DNA from 3 places in the Bradyrhizobium australafricanum genome. Region 2 is predicted to be linked to each of the others. Evidence: riboswitches for the same ligand, from Rfam matches in the RefSeq annotation. Region 2 holds a riboswitch; each other region holds the start of a gene.
The links. Region 2 has a riboswitch for cobalamin ahead of J6525_RS30430 (DUF1636 family protein). Riboswitches for the same ligand answer to the same signal wherever they lie in the genome.

Region 1 (6,195 bases), on a different contig from region 2:
TCTGCAGAGCTTCGGACAGACCGCGACCTCGGTCGATCGGTTACGCCGCGCCGGCGTCGGCCGGATCAATTTCGACTTGCTCTATGGCCTGCCCCTGCAGACGGTCGCTTCGTGCCTGGACACCGTCGCCAAGTGCCTCGAGCTTCATCCGGACCGGTTTTCGGCCTTTGGCTACGCGCACATTCCTTCGTTCAAGAAACATCAACGCAAGATCGATGCGTCCAGCCTACCCGACAGCGTCACGCGCCACCTCCAGGCCGAAACCATCGCGGGAGCTTTGGTTGATGCTGGATACGTTCGCGTAGGCGTCGATCACTTCGCCTTGCCGAACGACAATCTCGCCCTAGCGAGGCAGGAAGGCAGGCTGAGGCGCAACTTCCAGGGCTATACTGACGATTGCGCTGACGTCCTGATTGGTCTGGGCGCCAGCGCCATCGGCCGTATGCAACAGGGGTTTGCCGCAAACGCGGTCTCGACCAAGGACTACCTTGCTCGCATCTCCCAGGATCGGCTCGCCATCGCAAGGGGCTATCTACTGACCGATGACGATCGCTTCCACGCCGAAATCATCGAGCGAATCATGTGCGACTTTGCGGTTGATCTTTCCGAGATATCCCGTCGTTACGGCCGGGATCCGAGATTAGCCGTTGTCGATCATTCTCGTCTTGGCAGCCTTATCGCCGATGGCGTCGTGGCGATTGATGATGGCCGGCTCACTGTAGCCCGGGGCGCAGAGTTCCTGGCCCGGTGCGTCGCATCAGTCTTCGACGCTCACCTCCTTAGGTCCGGGGCTACACATAGTCAGGCGGTCTAGCGACTAAGCGAAACCCAGCGTTTCAGATCCGAGCTCAGTATCCCCGCAACTGGGCTATGCTTTTGGATGACGACCAATCACACCGCTGAAGAGCACGCCGATCGGCATCCCGTTCGCCGCCCGTCTGCCAAGTTGTACAGAGATTGAAACAAAGCTTGGAACCCGCGGACCCAAGACTGGCGTAAGCAGGGCCTGCATCAATAGCAAGCCCGCTCATTCTTTTTCCGTCGGCAGTTTCGTATAGTCGCGTTGATCTAGCCCACCGTTTCCGGCAGGAACGCCTACCAAGGTGCGCTTTGGTGCCGGCCCATGACCGCCCGACTACCGCCCACGTCGCTCAACTCGGCAACACGTTGCGAAAATACTCATCGGCGACAAACCTTAGTGTAGATTTTTAATCCCAGGCAATATCGGCGGCATACCACGGCATAATTGAGCTCCGCTGAGCTTTTGTTTTAACTGTGGTCAGATTTTCGGCGGATGTCCTCGCCGTGATCGAACCATCGGCTGTCCTCCCTCCGCCGATGGACGTCGGTGCGATGCATAGCAGCGTCGCTCCTCCCGGATACACTTCGCCCGGCCGCTAAAGGCGGTCGGGCTTTTTCGTTCCCCAATTCCCCTCACGATCACCGAGTGCGCAAAGTCCCACAAGCGATCGGCTTTCTCGACGAGAGACAACAGGCCAAGGCTCAACGGTCGACGGGAGCGGATCCAGCGCGCAGCTCGCGGGCGGCAGCGACCATGTTGACCAGTGCTGGGCGAACCTCCTCCCATTTCCGCGTCTTCAGGCCGCAGTCCGGATTAACCCAGAGCTGCGAATCACGGAGCCGCTTGCGAGCCAGCGCCATGAGTTCCGTCATCTCGCTGGTCTCGGGCACGCGTGGAGAATGGATGTCGTACACGCCCGGCCCGATTTGATTTGGATATTTGTAGTTCCGAAACGCGTCGAGCAATTCCATCTTCGAGCGCGAGGTCTCGATCGAGATGACATCGGCGTCCATTGCAGCAATCGCATCGATGATGTCGTTGAATTCCGAGTAGCACATATGGGTATGAATCTGGGTTTGATCGGCGACGCCCGATGAGCAGATGCGGAAGCAATCCCCGGCCCAGTCGAGATAGGCCGCCCACTCCGATCGACGCGGTGGCAACCCCTCGCGCAGCGCTGCTTCGTCGATCTGGATCATGGTCGCACCAGCATTCTCGAGATCCCTGACTTCGTCTCGGATCGCGAGCGCAAGTTGGCGGCAGGCCTCGCTTCTGGGAATATCATCGCGAACAAACGACCAGTTCAAAATCGTTACCGGTCCGGTCAACATCGCCTTCATCGGCTTGTTGGTTAGTGATTGCGCGTAGCGCCACCAGTCCACGGTGATCGGCTTCGGCCGCGAGACGTCGCCAAACAGGATCGGTGGCCGAACGCAGCGCGAGCCATAGGATTGTACCCAGCCGTTTTTGGTAAATGCGAAGCCGGCGAGTTGCTCGCCGAAGTACTGCACCATGTCATTGCGCTCAAACTCGCCGTGCACGAGCACGTCCAGGCCAATGTCCTCCTGCCAACGGACAGCACGCGCAGTCTCTTCCTTGAGAAACTTGTCGTATTGCCCGTCGCTCATCGAGCCTCTCGCGTGCGCCGCGCGGGCAGTCCGCACCTCTGCGGTCTGCGGAAACGATCCGATCGTCGTGGTCGGAAACGCCGGCAGTTTGAAGCGCTTGCGTTGGATCTCGGCACGACTGGCAAATGGGCTGGCGCGCCGTCGCATGGCCTGATTGATCGCACTGATCCGGACGGCGACATTGGCGTCACGGATCTTCGGGGAAGTTTCGCGGCGGGTGGTAACGCGCTCCGATTCCGCAAGAGCGTCGGCGACATTCTGATCGCCTGCGAGTGCCCGTGCCAAGGTCGCAAGCTCGCGAATCTTCTGAACCGAGAACGCGAGCCAGCTCTTGACATCGGAAGCAAGCTCCGTTTCGAGTTCAACATCGACCGGCACGTGAAGCAGCGAACAGGATGGGGCGATCTGTACGCGATCCTTGCCGAGCTTCGCAATGGCGGGATCGAGCCGCTGGCGCAGCGCCGACAAATTCGTCCGCCACACATTGCGACCGTCTATCACGCCGAGTGACATGACGAGTTCACTTCGCCCGGCAGCAATGATCTGATCCAATAACTCCGGCGCCCGAACCAGATCGACATGCAGGCCGGCAATAGGTAGGCGCAAGGCGGTGTGAAGATTGTCGCCAAGGTGGCCGAAATAGCTGGCAACCATGATCTTGATGGCCGGCCCTTCCTTGGCGAGCCGGTCATAGGCATGCAGCAAAGAATTTTTTAACCCCTCATCCAGATCAAGGACCATGCAGGGCTCGTCAAATTGAACCCATTTTGCTCCGCGTTTGGCCAATTCCTGCAGAACCTCGATATAGATCGGTATCAGGTCATCCAGGAGTGACAGTGGCTGGAACGCGGGATCAGCACTCTTGCCTAACTTCAAGAAAGTCGCCGGACCGATCAGGACAGGGCGCGTCTGAAAGCCAAGGGCCTTGGCTTCCTCATACTCCTCGATAGGCTTGCGAGAGGAGAGTCTGAAAGTCTGCCCCCGATGAAATTCCGGAACCATGTAGTGGTAGTTGGTATCGAACCACTTGGTCATCTCCTGCGCGGGTGCGCCATAGCCGCGAGGTCCGTGACCGCAACTCGCATCCTGACTGCCGCTTTGTGAACCGCGTGCCATGGCGAAATACGTCTTGAGAGAAGCAGGCTCGGCTTTCGAGGCATAGACTTCCGGGATGGCGCCGACCATGACACTGGTGTCGAGCACCTGATCGTATAGCGAGAAATCGTTCGACGGAATGATGGTGACACCGAGGGATTTCTGGCGCGCCCAGTTCGCCGCACGTAGGCCGGCTGCGTCCTCGAGCAATTGCTGTTCGCTGATTCTTCCGGCCCAATAGCTTTCGAGCGCGAGTTTAAGCTCGCGTCTTGGACCAATGCGCGGCGTTCCGAGCGTGGCAACCGGAAGTGAGAGAAGAGACATAGCGTTAACCCCATGTTGGGGGCAAAGGCCATGGCGGACGCAGGCAGGAGACGTCGCGCGAGCGACGGCTGCTTGGCGCACCACCGGGACACCCCGCCCGTGGACGAACATATTGTCGGGGCAGGTCTCCTGGCTCGCGGGTCATCGCCACTGTCCGGCCTTCCCGAAGCCGCGCAGGCTTCAGTGACTCTGTTGGACAGCGGCTCGCCGCTCACAGTTGCGGGGGCAGCGCCGGCATCACCGGCTTCCCTCTTAGCTCCGGATCAAACAGGAACCGGAGAACCTCGACGACTTGGATTATCGGCAAGACAACTCCGCCGTCAACCTCTCAAATTGATGCTGCGACTCTCCTACGTGTTGACGATGCACGGCCACTCTTGATCGCGACGTTGAAGGCACTCTCCAATCACAGATATCGGGGTGACCGTCTGCGAGGCGCGTTGGCGTCGGACCGCGTGTCAGATCATGGAAGAGACGAATGCGGCCTGGGCGATGAAGGTCACGGTGCCGAGACAGGACGCTCTTCACGCGATCCAGCTTTCGAACATTCATCGAGCACCCTTCGCTACGTCCCCCTTTCTCCACCAACAACCAGTGTGAATAGGCGCGCTATACGCTAAATCCGGCAGCGTACTCAGCGAGCATGTTGATCTACGACCAATCCTGGTAGGCGCCACGCGGATGTTTTTGACGATACTGCGCAAAGCAAGCATAGTGAATCACCAACGAAAAGAGTAGCTCGCAATGAAAATGGCTGTTTGGAGTGCCCTCGGCGTCTTTGCTGCTGCCGTCTTTACGGTCGGCCTGTTCGGCTGGATAGCAAGGCCATTTATGAACCCGGCCGTCAGACAGATGCTCTCGAAAGTGTTGAGCAGTTCAAGTCGAAGCTAGCCTTGCCTTCTTGCCCGGTCGGTACGACTGCATGGAAGCGCAGCTCCTCCAATGTTGACTGCGGCGACGGAGCAGATAGACGCCGGTCACGAGTGTGCCGTCACGCGAGCGGCGAATGCCGTCGTCCCATCGCCTGCCTGACTTTTGAATTTCCTTAGCGCCGATTCCTAATCGCTCGCCGCTGATGGGCGGCTTCGCCTCGTTGTTGGCCATAAAGCGCCAAGCACAACCGGCTGATGCACCTCCGCAGCAGCGGCAACGACCCTGGACCACACGGTTCGATGGCGGCAAACCTGCACCCAATTGTCGTCTGGCTTCTGGCAGCGAGGCCTTCAAAACTGCGCTGCTCGAACATCCAGTAGCGTGACAGGAATGAGCCAAGAAAGTCGCTGCGAATAGGCTAATGGCAACATAAATAAGGTGCGCAGGTCGGGAAGGCGACAAAGGCGGCACAAATCTGGTGCGAACTGCCTGTTATTGCCTGGCACGAAGAATGCAAGTCCTCGCTTACCCAGGCTTCTCCTCCTGGGCAGGTCCAGCATTGCAAGTTGAAGCTTTGGCTGACCAGGAAGTTAGCGGCGCGTGACATCGAGGGACAGCGCCTGCTTGCGCGGGACATCAGCAGGTGCTCGCGTCACGTTGCCGCTAACTTCTAGCGATCTCGTAGATCACGTTGAAGATTGTCCTCTTTGGAATTGACGCGTGGATGAGAACCAGATGGGCCGGCAGCAATGAAGAGAATGTCTGGAACGCGCGTGCTTTGGTTCTGTCTCGGTCGATCGCTGATCTGCCTGGCCGGGCTGGCAGCGACAAACAGCAATGTTCGCGCCAACGACAGCGCGCTTGTCGAAAGGGTCAAGTCAACGTGGCGAGCGCAAGACGGCGAGACTATGGAACAAATCATCTCCAAGGTCTCGAAGGTGGCTCACTTTGTCCCTCGGTCGTGGGGAGTCGCTGAAGGAATTGACCGAACAGAATATGTGTACTTTTCGTGGACCAGACACCAAGACAACAGATCAGACGAACAGTACGCAATCACTTGGAAGATCGCGACCGACGGAACGATCAGACTTGCGTCGTCATATGCCAAGCCGATTGAATTGGGCTGGCGCGCCTTTGCGCTCTCGTTGATCGCCAGTGAGGTCACCGATGGCGAAAAGGACGCAAATCTTCGCTTTTTGCACGATCCTGTTAACTTCAACTTCGTAACGACCGCACAAGGCAAGCTCGGCAATCTTCTGCGGCACGGCCGGTGCCATATCATTGAGCCCGTTGCGGTGGATTACGTGGCGAAACCGAATGACAAGCCGACGGAAAAGGGTGATCTTTGGCGCGTTCTGCTTTTGGTGAACTGCAAGATCCCAGGCCCCCATTATTTTACCTACAACGGTGTCATCACTTTCGAGAAAAGCGAAGGACAAGATTGGGAGCCTCAATCTTTTCTTGCCAAGCGTA
Region 2 (6,195 bases):
GGCGGGAATCTTGATGTCGCCCGGCAGCGCTTCGGCGGCGCCGCGGACGACTGGATCGACCTATCGACCGGGATCAATCGGGTGCCGTATCCCTTGGTCGATGTCGAGCCGCGGCTATGGAGCGCCTTGCCGTCGCGATCCGATCTTGAATCGCTGCACGACGCCGCGCGGCAGGCCTATGCCACCAAGGCGCCGATCGTGGCGATGGGCGGTGCGCAGGCCGCCATTCAGTTGCTGCCGCATCTGGCGTCTCGCGGCCGAGCGCGGATTCTGGCGCCGACCTACAATGAGTATGCCGCGGTGTTGTCGGCCACCGGCTGGGACGTCGCCGAGGTGTCCGATCTCGCCGCGCTCGCAGGAGCGGACATTGCCGTCGTCGTCAACCCGAACAATCCCGACGGACGGCGCCATGATCGGCGCGAGTTGCTGGCACTGCTGCCGCGCGTTGGCCGGCTCGTCATCGACGAGAGTTTTGCGGACGCTGTTCCTGACCTGTCCCTTGCACCGGAAGCAGGACGCGCGGGGCTGCTGATCCTGCGCTCCTTCGGCAAGTTTTACGGACTTGCCGGCTTGCGCCTCGGCTTCACGATCGGCAGCGAGGCGGACATCGCCACGCTTGCCGCGATGGCGGGCCCTTGGCCAGTTTCGGGAGCAGCAATCGCGATCGGGCGGCGCGCGTTGCTCGATCACGACTGGGCAACGGCGACGGCTGCGCGGCTCGCGGACGACTGCGTCAGGCTCGATGCAGTAGCGCGATCGCAGGGCTGGACGCTGGTCGGCGGCACGTTGCTGTTCCGGCTCTACGGGACCGGCGATGCGTTGGCTGCGCAGGAGAAACTTGCCCGCGCGCAGATCTGGTCGCGGGTCTTCCAGCAGAAACCGGGATGGCTGCGCCTCGGCTTGCCGGGCAGCGAGGCCGAGTGGTCGCGCCTTTCCGCCGTGTTGTCTTCGGTCTAGCGACGATCTCAGCGTCACCTCGCCCCGCGTGCGGGGAGAGGTCGGAACGCATCGCCAGATGCGTTCCGGGTGAGGGGGAGTCTCCGCGAACGCAGCTATCACCGGATATGCGGAGACGCCCCTCACCCCAACCCTCTCCCCGTGAAGAACGGGGAGAGGGGGTACAGCGCCGTCGCTGTTCGACCAGGAATCATCTCGCATTAACGCGCCAGCGCGAGCAGGCCTTCGACATCGAGATGGGTCTCGATGTGCTCGGCAAGCGCGTCGAGCGCGCTCTCGACCCTGGCGCCGTAGGGCTGATCAGCTGCCGCGATGTCGAGTTGCGCGAGGAAAGCCTTGCGAAATTCGTCCGAGGCGAACAGGCCGTGCAGATAGCTGCCGTGAGCGCGCCCATCTGCGGAGACAGCGCCCTCAGCCGTACCGTCGAGTGATGCAAAAGGCCGCGCGCGATCCGGCCCGTCGGTGCGCCCGATATGGATTTCATAGGCGCTGATCGGCTGGCTGGTCGCGGCATGCACCGCGCTGGCGCGCGTCAGCGTCTTCTGTTCGGTCATGGTGGTTGCGACATCGAGCAGCCCGAGCCCGCGCGTTTCGCCGGCAGGACCTTCGATCCCATCGGGGTCGGCGACGCTGTGTCCAAGCATCTGGTATCCGCCGCACAGGCCGAGGACATGGCCGCCGCGGCGATGATGCGCGAGGAGATCGATGTCCCAGCCCTGCGCGCGCAGGAAGGCGAGATCGCCGCGGGTCGATTTCGAGCCGGGCAGGATGACGAGCTTCGCATCACCCGGGATGGCTTCGCCCGGACGTACCATCACGAGATCGACGCCGGGCTCCAGCTTCAGCGGATCGAGGTCGTCGAAATTGGCGATCCGCGACAGCGCAAGGAACGCGATCTTGCACTGGCCCGGCTTGCGCGCCTCGCCGAGCCCGAGCGCATCTTCGGCCGGAAGTTCGCCGGCGCGGACGAACCAGGGCAGCACGCCAAATCCGCGCCAGGCGGTGCGCTCTTCGATCAAGCGATAGCCGTCATCGAACAATGTCGGATCGCCGCGGAATTTGTTGATGATAAAGCCCTGGATCATCGCGGCATCATCAGGGTCGATCACCGTCTTGATGCCGACGAGCTGCGCGATCACGCCGCCGCGGTCGATGTCGCCGACCAGCACCACGGGCACGTCTGCTTTGCGCGCAAAACCCATATTGGCGATATCGGCTTTGCGTAAGTTGACCTCGGCGGGGCTGCCGGCGCCCTCGACCAGCACCAGATCGGCGCGCTGCTTCAGGCGCGCAAAACTCTCCAGCACCGCGCCCATCAGCGATGGTTTCATGCCGGCATATTCGCGCGCGCGTGCGGTGGCAATCCGTTTGCCGTGCACGATGATCTGGGCGCCAACATCGGTCTCGGGCTTGAGCAGCACCGGGTTCATGTCGGTGTGCGGCTCGACGCCGGCGGCGAGCGCCTGCAACGCCTGCGCGCGTCCGATCTCGCCGCCGTCGACGGTCACCGCGGCGTTGTTCGACATGTTCTGCGGCTTGAACGGCAGCACGCGCAGGCCGCGCCGTCTCGCGGCGCGCGCGAGGCCGGCGACGATGAGCGATTTGCCCACGTCCGAGCCGGCTCCCTGGATCATCAATGCGCGCGCCATGGAGATGTCTGTCAGAATTCGACGCCCGGCTGGGCCTTGATGCCGGAGCGGAACGGATGCTTCACCAGCGTCATCTCGGTGACGAGGTCGGCAATCTCGATCAATTCGTCCTTGGCATTGCGCCCGGTGAGCACGACATGGGTCATCGGCGGCTTCGACGTGGTCAGGAAGTCGACGACATCGGCGATCGCAAGGTAATCGTAGCGTAGCGCGATGTTGATCTCGTCGAGCACGACCATGCGCAGGCTCGGGTCCGCGATCAGCTGCCTGGCCTTTTCCCAGCCGGCTTGCGCTGCCGCGATGTCGCGGGCGCGATCCTGCGTCTCCCAGGTAAAGCCTTCGCCCATGGCGTGAAATTGACAGAGATCGCCGAAATGCCCGGTGAGCAGGCGGCGCTCGCCGGTATCCCAGGCGCCCTTGATGAACTGCACCACGGCGCAGGGAAAGCCGTGCGCCACACAGCGCACGATCATGCCGAACGCGGAGGAGGATTTTCCTTTGCCGGCGCCGGTATGGACGATGATCAGGCCCTTTTCACCGCTCTTGGTCGCCATGATGCGGTCGCGGGCGGCCTTCTTTTTCGCCATCTTGTCCGCGTGGCGCGTATCCAGCGAGAGATCGGTGCCGACGGCGCCGTCTTCAGCGCCCTTTCCATCAGAAGTCATCACATTCCTTCGGCTTGACAAGTGCGAGGCTTGGACGAATGGTGGTCCCGCGTTGGTTCCTGTCCTACGACAGGCGAAGAGGGAATGCGATAGGGCTCCGCTAAATCGGGTCCGAAGCGCAGCCGCCCCCGCGACCGTGACCGGAGAGATGCCCAAGCCACTGATTCCATACGGAGTCGGGAAGGTGGGCATCGAAGGGTAAAACCTGCTCCGCAAGCCGGGAGACCTGCCAACGCAGCATGTTGTGAAACCGGCGGACGGGGTGTTCCGCGACGGGGAACGAACCTGTCCAAAATCGGTTCGTGTGCCTCATCGCTTCCCGCTGTCAATCCAGGAAGGGCGATGAGCGTCACACTTCATGTCTGCATCACTTGCCGCGCCGGCCAGACGCCGGCGGAAGGTGAGCTCGCGCCCGGTGCACGCCTGCATGCCGCGCTTGTCGAGGCCGGCGTGCCCGATGACGTCAATCTGGTTCCCGTCGCATGCCTGTCGGCCTGCAGCCAGGGTTGCTCGGTCGCGCTCAGCGCGCCGGGGCGCTGGTCCTATGTCTACGGCCGCTTGTCCGAAGCCAATGCCGCGGATGTGATCGCCGGTGCCTCCGCCTATGCGGCGGCGCCCGACGGCATCGTGCCGTGGCGCAGCCGTCCGGAAATCTTCCGCAAGCAATCGCTCGCCCGCATTCCACCCATCGCCGTCGTGCCGGAGGCCGCAGAATGACCACGCTCGCCAAAATTCCTGTCACGGTCGTGACCGGCTTTCTCGGCTCCGGCAAGACGACACTGATCCAGCATCTGATCCGCAATGCCAACGGCAAGAAGCTCGCGGTGCTGGTCAACGAATTCGGCAGCGAAGGCGTCGACGGCGACATCCTGAAGTCGTGCGCCGACGCCAATTGTCCGGCCGAGAACATCGTCGAGCTCGCCAATGGCTGCATCTGCTGCACCGTCGCCGACGATTTCATCCCGGCGATGGAGCAGTTGCTGGCGCGGAACGTGAAGCCTGATCACATCGTGATCGAGACCTCGGGGCTCGCCCTGCCGAAGCCGCTGCTGAAAGCGTTCGACTGGCCGGAGATCCGTTCGCGGATCACGGTCGACGGCGTGATCGCGCTCGCCGATGCCGAGGCCGTCGCCGCCGGCCGTTTTGCGCCTGATCCGGCCGCGGTGGATGCGCAGCGTGCGGCGGACGACAATCTCGACCACGAGACGCCGCTGTCGGAAGTGTTCGAGGACCAGATCGCCTGTGCCGATATCGTGCTGCTGACCAAGGCGGATCTCGCCGGGGCGGAAGGGGTCAAGGCGGCGAAAGCGGTGATCGCGGCCGAGATGCCGCGCGAGGTGCCGATGTTGCCTGTCGTCGACGGCACGATCGACGCGCGCGTGATCCTCGGGCTCGAGGCGGCGGCTGAAAACGACCTCGCGGCGCGGCCGTCGCATCACGATGGCGAGGAGGAACACGAGCACGACGATTTCAATTCCGTCGTGATCGATCTTCCGGAAGTTTCGGATGTCGACGCGCTGGTCGCCTCGATCAAGGGGCTGGCGCGCGAGCAGAACGTGCTGCGCGCCAAGGGCTACATCGCGATCGAAGGCAAGCCGATGCGGCTGCTGGTGCAATCGGTCGGCGAACGGGTGCGGCATCAGTTCGACATGCCCTGGGGCGCCCGGGCGCGGCAGTCGAAGCTCGTCGTGATCGGCGAACATGCCGACATCGATGAAGCCGCGATCAGGGCACGGCTTGGTGTCTGATGCACGTCGTCTTCCGCGAGAGCCGCGGCCTTGAGGAGACCGCGACGCCAAGGGACCTCGGCCAGGATCCGGCCGATCTCGTGGTGTTGTCGTTTTCCGACAGCGATCTTGCTGCCTTCGCGGCCGGCTGGCGGCGCGGCCGTGCTGCGCTGCCGTCGCTGCGGCTCGCCAACCTCGCGGAGCTGCGCCATCCGCTGTCGGTCGATACCTATATCGAGCGGACGCTGTCGCACGCGCGCGGCATCCTGGTGCGGCTGATCGGCGGCGAGCCCTATTGGTCATACGGGCTGGCCGCGGTGCATCGGCTGGCGAAGGAGCGCGGCATCGCCCTGGTGGTGCTACCGGCCGATGGCCGCGACGATCTGCGGCTCGATGAATTCTCGACCTTGCCGGTCTCGACGCTGCGCCGTCTGAAGGTGCTGTGCGACAAAGGCGGCCCGGTTGCCGCGCAGGCCGTTATCGCGCAGCTGGCGCTGGCGTCCGGACTCTATGCTGGGCCGGTGGTCGGCGAGATCGATCTTCCCGAGATCGGCGTCTACGATTCCCGGCGCGGTGCCATCGCGGCGTTGCCGGCATCGGACGGCCGGCCGCGCGTGCTGGTGACGTTTTATCGTTCCTACCTCGCGGCAGGCGATACGGCGCCGGTCGATGCATTGATCGATGCATTGCGTGAGAGGGGCTTTGATGCCCACGGTGTGTTCGTCACCTCGCTGAAGGCGGCGGGCGTGGCGGATTGGCTGCGCGCTCAGTTTGCGCAATGCGCTCCAGCGGCCATCGTCAATGCGACCGCGTTTTCCGCGGCCGGTGACGACGGCACGACGCCGTTCGACGCTGCATCATGCCCGGTGTTCCAGGTCGCTTTGTCGACCGCGCGGCGCGAGGATTGGGCCTTGTCGCTCCGCGGGCTCTCGCCCGGCGATCTCGCGATGCATGTGGTGCTGCCGGAGGTCGACGGCCGCCTGTTCGCGGGCGTCGTCAGCTTCAAATCGCCTGGTGAGCGCGATCCCGAGCTGCAATTCGCGCATCTTGCGCATCGACCGGATGCCGGGCGCGTCGCTGCAATTGCCGCACGCGTGGCCGCCTGGCATCGGCTTGCCGGCAAGCCGGCACAGAAGAAGCGGCTTGCGCTGGTGCTATCGAACTATCCCGGCCGTCCACATCAGGTCGCGCATGCCG
Region 3 (6,195 bases), on a different contig from region 2:
GATCCGGGAATGTGGCCGCATCGCCGCGGGCGAAGGGCACTATCGGGGAAGCAGCGAAGAGCTGACGCCGGTGCGGCTCGACTGGCTCAGCGCCGTGCCGCTTGCGATGACGACAGTGCTGCTGCTGGCATCACCGCAGATCGCCTCATCGCTAGCGCGCGGCGGCTTTGGCGCGCATCTGCTCGATCGCGGCAGCATCAAGGCGATCGAGAATGGCGATTTCCGCTAGTATCCCTCCAGCGCGAATTCACCGCACGATCTTGTCTGCGCGCTTCAAGAGCTCCGGTGAAATCTCGACGCCCACGGCCTGGGCCGCGTGGAGATTGAATATCAGCTCTCGCTTGGTGACGACGCCGACTGGCAGGTCGCCCGGCTTCGCGCCCTTGAAAATCTTATCGGCGAATGTCGCAAACTCGCGCCATGTATCGGCGACGTTGGCCCCATAAGTAATCACCCCGCCCGCGTCCGCCTGGCCACCGGGAAACATTGCCGGCAGGCGGTTCTTGATGGCCAGTTCACCGACTCGTTTTCGATTGCTCCAGGGCACCGGCACTTCAAGGACCAGCAGCGCCTCCGCGCGCTCCTTTGCCATCCCGGCAATCGCGGCCTCCAGATCGTCCGCACCCTTGACCTTCACGATTTGCGGCTCCAGCCCCAGCGCCTTGGCTGCGGCCTCGTTGGCGCGGTCAATCGGGGCGAGCCCGCGTTCATCCGCGCCGGGGATCGTTTGATCACTGAGAATCGCAACGCGCGTGATCCCGGGGAATGCCTCCTTCAGAAGCTTGAACTGGTCGCTGGCCTGCTGCTGATCAAGGTTGGTGAGGCCCGTGACATTGCCTCCTGGCTTGTCCATCGAGGCGACAAGCTTCAACGCGACCGGATCGGTGACGATCGCAAAGATCACCGGGATCGTCGACGTGGCCTTCTGCGACGCCACCGACGCCGGGCCGCCGAGTGCAAGGATGACATCCACATTCGCACCGACCAACTCCGAGGCGAGGCCCGGAAGGCGCTCGAGCTTCGATTCGGCAAATCGCGGTTCGATGACGATGTCGCGTCCTTCGAGATAGCCGCGGTCGGCGAAGTCGCTCAGAAGATTTTTCTTGATGGAATCGAAGAGCGGCGACGGGCCGCCGTTGACGAGGATTCCTACTTTTCTGGGAGCTTATTGCGCATCGGACGGGTCGCACATCGACGCGATCATGCAGAAGACCGTGAGCACTGCCTTCGCAAATCTCATGGCACCGCCCCCCAGCAAGGACCCCAGCGTCCATGCGAGCCTAGCATTCAGGGGGTGGGCAACCAATCCGGAAGGGTGGTCCGGCCGACGACCTCGCTGCGACCTAATGTCTGCTTGGCGACGACGAGCCGGGCTCGGTAGCTCGCAAGCTACGAGGCCGCCGCGCGCGACTGCGCGCAGGATCTGTCGATCGATATTCGCCGGGCCTCACAACGGCTCGTCATCATTGCCGTAGCGGTCGAGCTTCGGCGTAGCGATGTCGCCATCCTCGTAATAGTCATCGTCCTGCAGCGCTGCGGGCGGCGGAGGCTTCTTCGACTTATCGTCGGCCTTGTCTTTGGTCTTCGCGCCGTCCTTGCTCGTCTTTCCGGCCTTGGCCATGCGTTTCCCCTGCACGGGTCAAATCAGCTGCCGGAATTCTACTCCAGTTTGCGGACGCTTGTAACGTGATGAGAGGGTACGGCGGGGGCATACCTCGCCCCACCGGATAGCTCTAAAACGTCGCGCCGGCCTTTACCATGTAGGTGCGGCCGGGCAGCGGGTAGGCCGAGAAGCGGCCCTCGGTGAACGTGCTCGCGATGGCGTAGTCGTAATAGAGCGCGTTGAACAGGTTGTTCACGCTCAGCGACCAGAAGAAGCGGTCAACTTGCCCGCTCAGCTTGATATCGGCGGTGGCGTTGCCGGGAATCCGGCTCTGGGTGTTGGCCTGGTCGTTGTCCATGATGCGCGAGCTCCAGGCCCGCACCGTGGCGTCGAACACCAGATAGTTCTGCCAGATATTCCAGGTGACGCCGAGATTGCCGGTGTAGCGCGACACCAGCGGCACGTCGTTGCCGGCCCAGATGCCTTCGCGGAACACCGCGCGGGTGATCGCCATGCCGCCGCGCAGGGTGACGCTGTCGCTGACCTTGAGCGCCGCGCTGGTCTCCGAGCCGTAGCGGCGGGTGGGGTCGAGGTTGGTGTTGAAGAACAGCACCGGGTTGAAATGGATCTCGTTCTCGAGATCCATCAGATAGACGCTGGACTGGACCTGGAAGCGGTTGGTCCTGACGCGAAAGCCGCCCTCGACATCCTGCGAGGTCTGGGTCTTGAGCTGGAAATTCTGCGGGATCGGGGCGAACGTCAGCGGGTCGAATGACGGACCCGACGCGACACGTTCGTCGACATCAGGCGTGCGGAATGCGCGTGCCGCGCGGCCGAACACCGAGAAAGTGTCGGTCAGGCGATGCTCGATGCCGACATGCAGCGCGTATTGCGTCTCGTTGCTGTCGAGCGGTGCCGCCTGGGTGTCGAATGCGAATGGCGCATTCGGGTCGTGGCGATCGCGCGCCGAGATGCTGGTGTTCTGGACGCGCGCGCCGTAGGAGAAGTCGGTCGTTGGCAACAGGCCCAGCGTATGTTGCCAATAGCCGGCCACGCTCTGCTGCTCGATATTGTAGATGTGGAACGGGTCGACGCCCTGATAGGCGCCGCGCGCCTCGCGGAATGTCGAATCGTAATAGTCGATGCCGGTCAGGATCGTCGATGGCATGCCCAGCATCACATTCTTGACGCTGAGCCGCGGCGTCAGCGACCAGGTCTGCAGCGCGGCATCATTGTAGGTCGAGGCGAAGCTGATGGTCGGCACCGTGCCGAAGAAGCCGCTCTGCGTCTCGCGCTGCCGCCAGCCGCCGTCGACGATGAGGTCGACGCCGTTCATCAGCGTCCTGGTGAAGCCGGCGGTGACGCTGGCGGTCTGCTGGTTGGCATAGTCGAAGGGCGTCGCGGCGCCGCGGCGATCGGTGAGCAGCTCATTCACGCCGATCGACGGATCGACCAGCCGTCCGCCGGGCAAACCGAGCTTCTGGTCGCTGCCGGTGACGGTCAGGAAGGCGATGAGATCCGGCGTCGTGTAGTTGATGTTGCCGGCAGCGTTGCGCTGGTCGAGCGCATTGTTGACGCGGTAGCCGTCCGACTTGATGCCGTTGCCGTAGAACGAGGTGGACCACGGGCCGGAATTCAGTGCCGCGGAGACCGCGGCCATGCGGGTGTTGAACGCGCCAACTCCGGCCTCGGCCCGCATCGTCGTCGGCGGGCCGCCGACGCCGGTCTTGGTGATGATGTTGACGACGCCGCCCACCGCGTTGTCGCCGTAGAGCACCGCGCCGCTGTTGCCGCGCGTGATCTCGATGCGCTCGATCGAATCGAGCGGAATCGTGGTGAGGTCGAAGCCGGCCTTGTCGACGTCGTTGAGGCGGCGGCCGTTGAGCAGGAAGAGGGTATTGTCGGTCGCGAACGCGCCGAAGCCGCGCAGGTCGACCGACGTCTTGGCGCCGTTCGGTCCGCCATAGGGCGTTTGCAGCTGCACGCCCGGCACCTGCGCGAGGATCTCGGGCAACGACTGCACCGGCGAATGCGCGATGTCGTCGGCGGTGATCACGGCCGAGGAGGTGCCGACAATGCCGGCGAACTGACGGCCGCCGGTGCCGCCCGTTCCGGTGGCCACACCGGTCCCTGTCGTGCCCGATCCGGCTCCGCTGCCTGTATTGTTGCCTTGCGAGGTGCCCGGCGCCGGGCGTCGCGGCGCCGGCGCTTCGTCAGCGGCCGGCCTGGCGCGCGTGACGTTCTGGTCGCCCGGCTTGGTGACTTCGATCGCCGGCAGCTGATCGGGAGCGGGTGCCTGCTGCGCCAGCGCTGCGGAGACAAGGAATGCCGGCGCGATCATCGTCGCCGGCGCGATCATCGTCGACGCGAGCAGAAGCGCGCGGCGCCGCCGATGGAAAGGGAAGGAGAACATAAGCAAGGCCTCGGCAACGTCAGTGGCACGTCACCGCGAACCAGTCTCACCATCGTGCTCACAGCATCAGGTGAAGCTCATGCCTGTACTCCCCGACCGGCAGCATCGCGTGTGACCACGGCTGACGGCAGGTCTCCTGGCTCGCGGGTCGTTACCCTTCGTCGCCTTCCCAGGACCGAGATTCCCAGTGGCCTGTGACGAAGGATTCACCGCATACAGTTGCGGGGGCAGCCGCGGCGTTGGGGAAGTTTCCCCGTACCGCATTCCCTTTTCATCTCATGAAAGAACCGTCATGTTCATCTAGGGTTCGGCCGGGTAGCAAAGTCAATCCGGCGGAAGTCGGGCAATGGCCGTGCGGCCACGGTTTTTGTCGAGTGTCGCTTGTCTGCCACGACGATCGCTGTAAGAGCATGGATCCGATGAGCGTGCAGGATTTTGCCTTGGCGGCCGAGGTCGCGGCGCGGCGCCGGTGGGGCGCCACCGCGGCGCTGCTCGCGCTCGTGGTCCTGCTGTGCGTGCTCTCGCTCGGCATCGGGCCGGTGCGGCTGTCGCCGCTCGCGGTGATCGAGGCGCTGTTCGGCGGCGGCAGCGATGTGGCGCAGGTGATCGTGCGCGAGATCCGCCTGCCGCGCACCATCCTGGCATTTGCGATCGGCGGCATTCTCGGGCTGTCCGGTGCGGCGCTGCAAGGGCTGCTGCGCAATCCGCTGGCCTCGCCGTCGCTGTTCGGCGCGCCGCAATCGGCGGCGTTCGGCGCGGTGCTGGTGATCGCGCTGGGCCTCGCCGATGTGCGCTCCTACGCGCTGCCGGCGGTGGCGATCATCGCCGCGTTCGGCTCGGTGTTCGCGCTGCTTGCGATCGCCGGCCGCAATGCCGGGCTGTTGATCCTGATCCTCGCGGGGCTCGCGATCTCGAGCTTTGCGGGGGCGGCGACCGCGCTGGTGATGAACCTCTCCAGCAATCCGTTCGTGGTGCTGGAGATCGCGTTCTGGCTGCTCGGCTCGCTGGAGGACCGCAGCTTCCAGCACGTGGCGCTGGCGCTGCCCTTCATCGTCGCGGGCGCCGCCATCCTGCTCAGCCAGGCGAGCGCCTTCCGCGCGCTGACGCTTGGCGAGGAGGCGGCGCAGAGCCTCGGCGTCGACGTCGGGCGGTTGCGGCTCTTCGTGATCACGGGCGTGGCGCTTGGCGTCGGCGGCGCGGTCGCAGTCACCGGCACGATCGGTTTCATCGGCCTCGTCGCGCCGCATCTGATGCGTCCCGTGATCGGTCACGATCCGGCGCGGCTCTTGGTGCCGAGCGCGCTCACCGGCTCGGCGCTGCTGCTCGCCGCCGACATCGCGGTGCGCATCATTCCTTCAACCTCGGACATCAAGGTCGGCGTGCTGACCTCGATCATCGGCGTGCCGTTCTTCCTCTATCTGATCATGCGCGAGCGCCGCGCGCTCGGCGGAGGCGTGGCATGACGCTGCTCTCCGCCGCGGCGCTCAATGCCTCGCTCGGCAGCCGCAAGGTGCTGCACGATGTCTCGCTGTCGCTGCCGTCGGGTCATCTGGTCGCGCTGGTCGGCCCGAACGGCGCCGGCAAGACCACGCTGCTGCGTGCACTGGCCGGGCTGATTCCGTCGGGCGGCGAGATCCGGATCGGCGGCGATCCGCTGGCGTCGCTGCCGCTGCGCGAGCGCGCGAAGCGTTTCGCCTATTTGCCGCAGGGGCACATGGTGCACTGGCCGCTGCCGGCGCGCGACATCGTCGCGCTCGGCCGCTATCCGCACGGCGCGACCGATCCGGCGCGGCTGTCGCAGACGGATATGGAGGCGGTGCTGCGCGCCATGCAGGCGGTTGACGTCACTGAATTCAGCGATCGCCGCGTCACCGAACTCTCCGGCGGCGAGCGCAGCCGCGTCGCACTGGCCCGGGTGCTCGCGGTGGAGGCGCCGGTGATTCTCGCCGACGAGCCGACCGCCTCGCTCGATCCGCGCCACCAGATCGACGTGATGCAGAAGCTGCGCAATGCCGCCGACAGCGGCGTGCTGGTGATCGTGGTGACGCATGACCTGGGACTTGCCGCGCGCTTCGCCGATCACGTGCTGGTGCTGTCGGAAGGGCGGCTGGCCGCGCAGGGCGCGCCCGTCGAGGCATTGTCGGAGAGCGTCCTCGCCAGCGTGTTCCGGGTCAGCGCC

Region 1: it holds a riboswitch for cobalamin, as region 2 does, so the genes downstream of both, metE (5-methyltetrahydropteroyltriglutamate--homocysteine S-methyltransferase) here and J6525_RS30430 (DUF1636 family protein) in region 2, are expected to answer to the same signal.
Region 3: it holds a riboswitch for cobalamin, as region 2 does, so the genes downstream of both, J6525_RS06465 (TonB-dependent receptor) here and J6525_RS30430 (DUF1636 family protein) in region 2, are expected to answer to the same signal.

The regions. Positions count from the first base shown of each region.
Region 1 covers NZ_JAGKJL010000026.1:36,133-42,327, reverse strand. Annotated here, with positions in the region: gene hemN (oxygen-independent coproporphyrinogen III oxidase) at 1-814, shown strand, start outside; gene metE (5-methyltetrahydropteroyltriglutamate--homocysteine S-methyltransferase) at 1,504-3,849, opposite strand; cobalamin riboswitch at 3,952-4,151, opposite strand; gene J6525_RS23025 (nodulate formation efficiency C protein) at 5,481-6,195, shown strand, end outside.
Region 2 covers NZ_JAGKJL010000041.1:66,433-72,627, reverse strand. Annotated here, with positions in the region: gene cobD (threonine-phosphate decarboxylase CobD) at 1-957, shown strand, start outside; gene J6525_RS30440 (cobyric acid synthase) at 1,158-2,606, opposite strand; gene cobO (cob(I)yrinic acid a,c-diamide adenosyltransferase) at 2,618-3,271, opposite strand; cobalamin riboswitch at 3,308-3,519, shown strand; gene J6525_RS30430 (DUF1636 family protein) at 3,614-3,988, shown strand; gene cobW (cobalamin biosynthesis protein CobW) at 3,985-5,019, shown strand; gene cobN (cobaltochelatase subunit CobN) at 5,019-6,195, shown strand, end outside.
Region 3 covers NZ_JAGKJL010000005.1:2,799-8,993, reverse strand. Annotated here, with positions in the region: gene J6525_RS06480 (ATP-grasp domain-containing protein) at 1-229, shown strand, start outside; gene J6525_RS06475 (ABC transporter substrate-binding protein) at 248-1,108, opposite strand; gene J6525_RS06470 (hypothetical protein) at 1,448-1,621, opposite strand; gene J6525_RS06465 (TonB-dependent receptor) at 1,734-4,016, opposite strand; cobalamin riboswitch at 4,126-4,323, opposite strand; gene J6525_RS06460 (FecCD family ABC transporter permease) at 4,436-5,479, shown strand; gene J6525_RS06455 (ABC transporter ATP-binding protein) at 5,476-6,195, shown strand, end outside.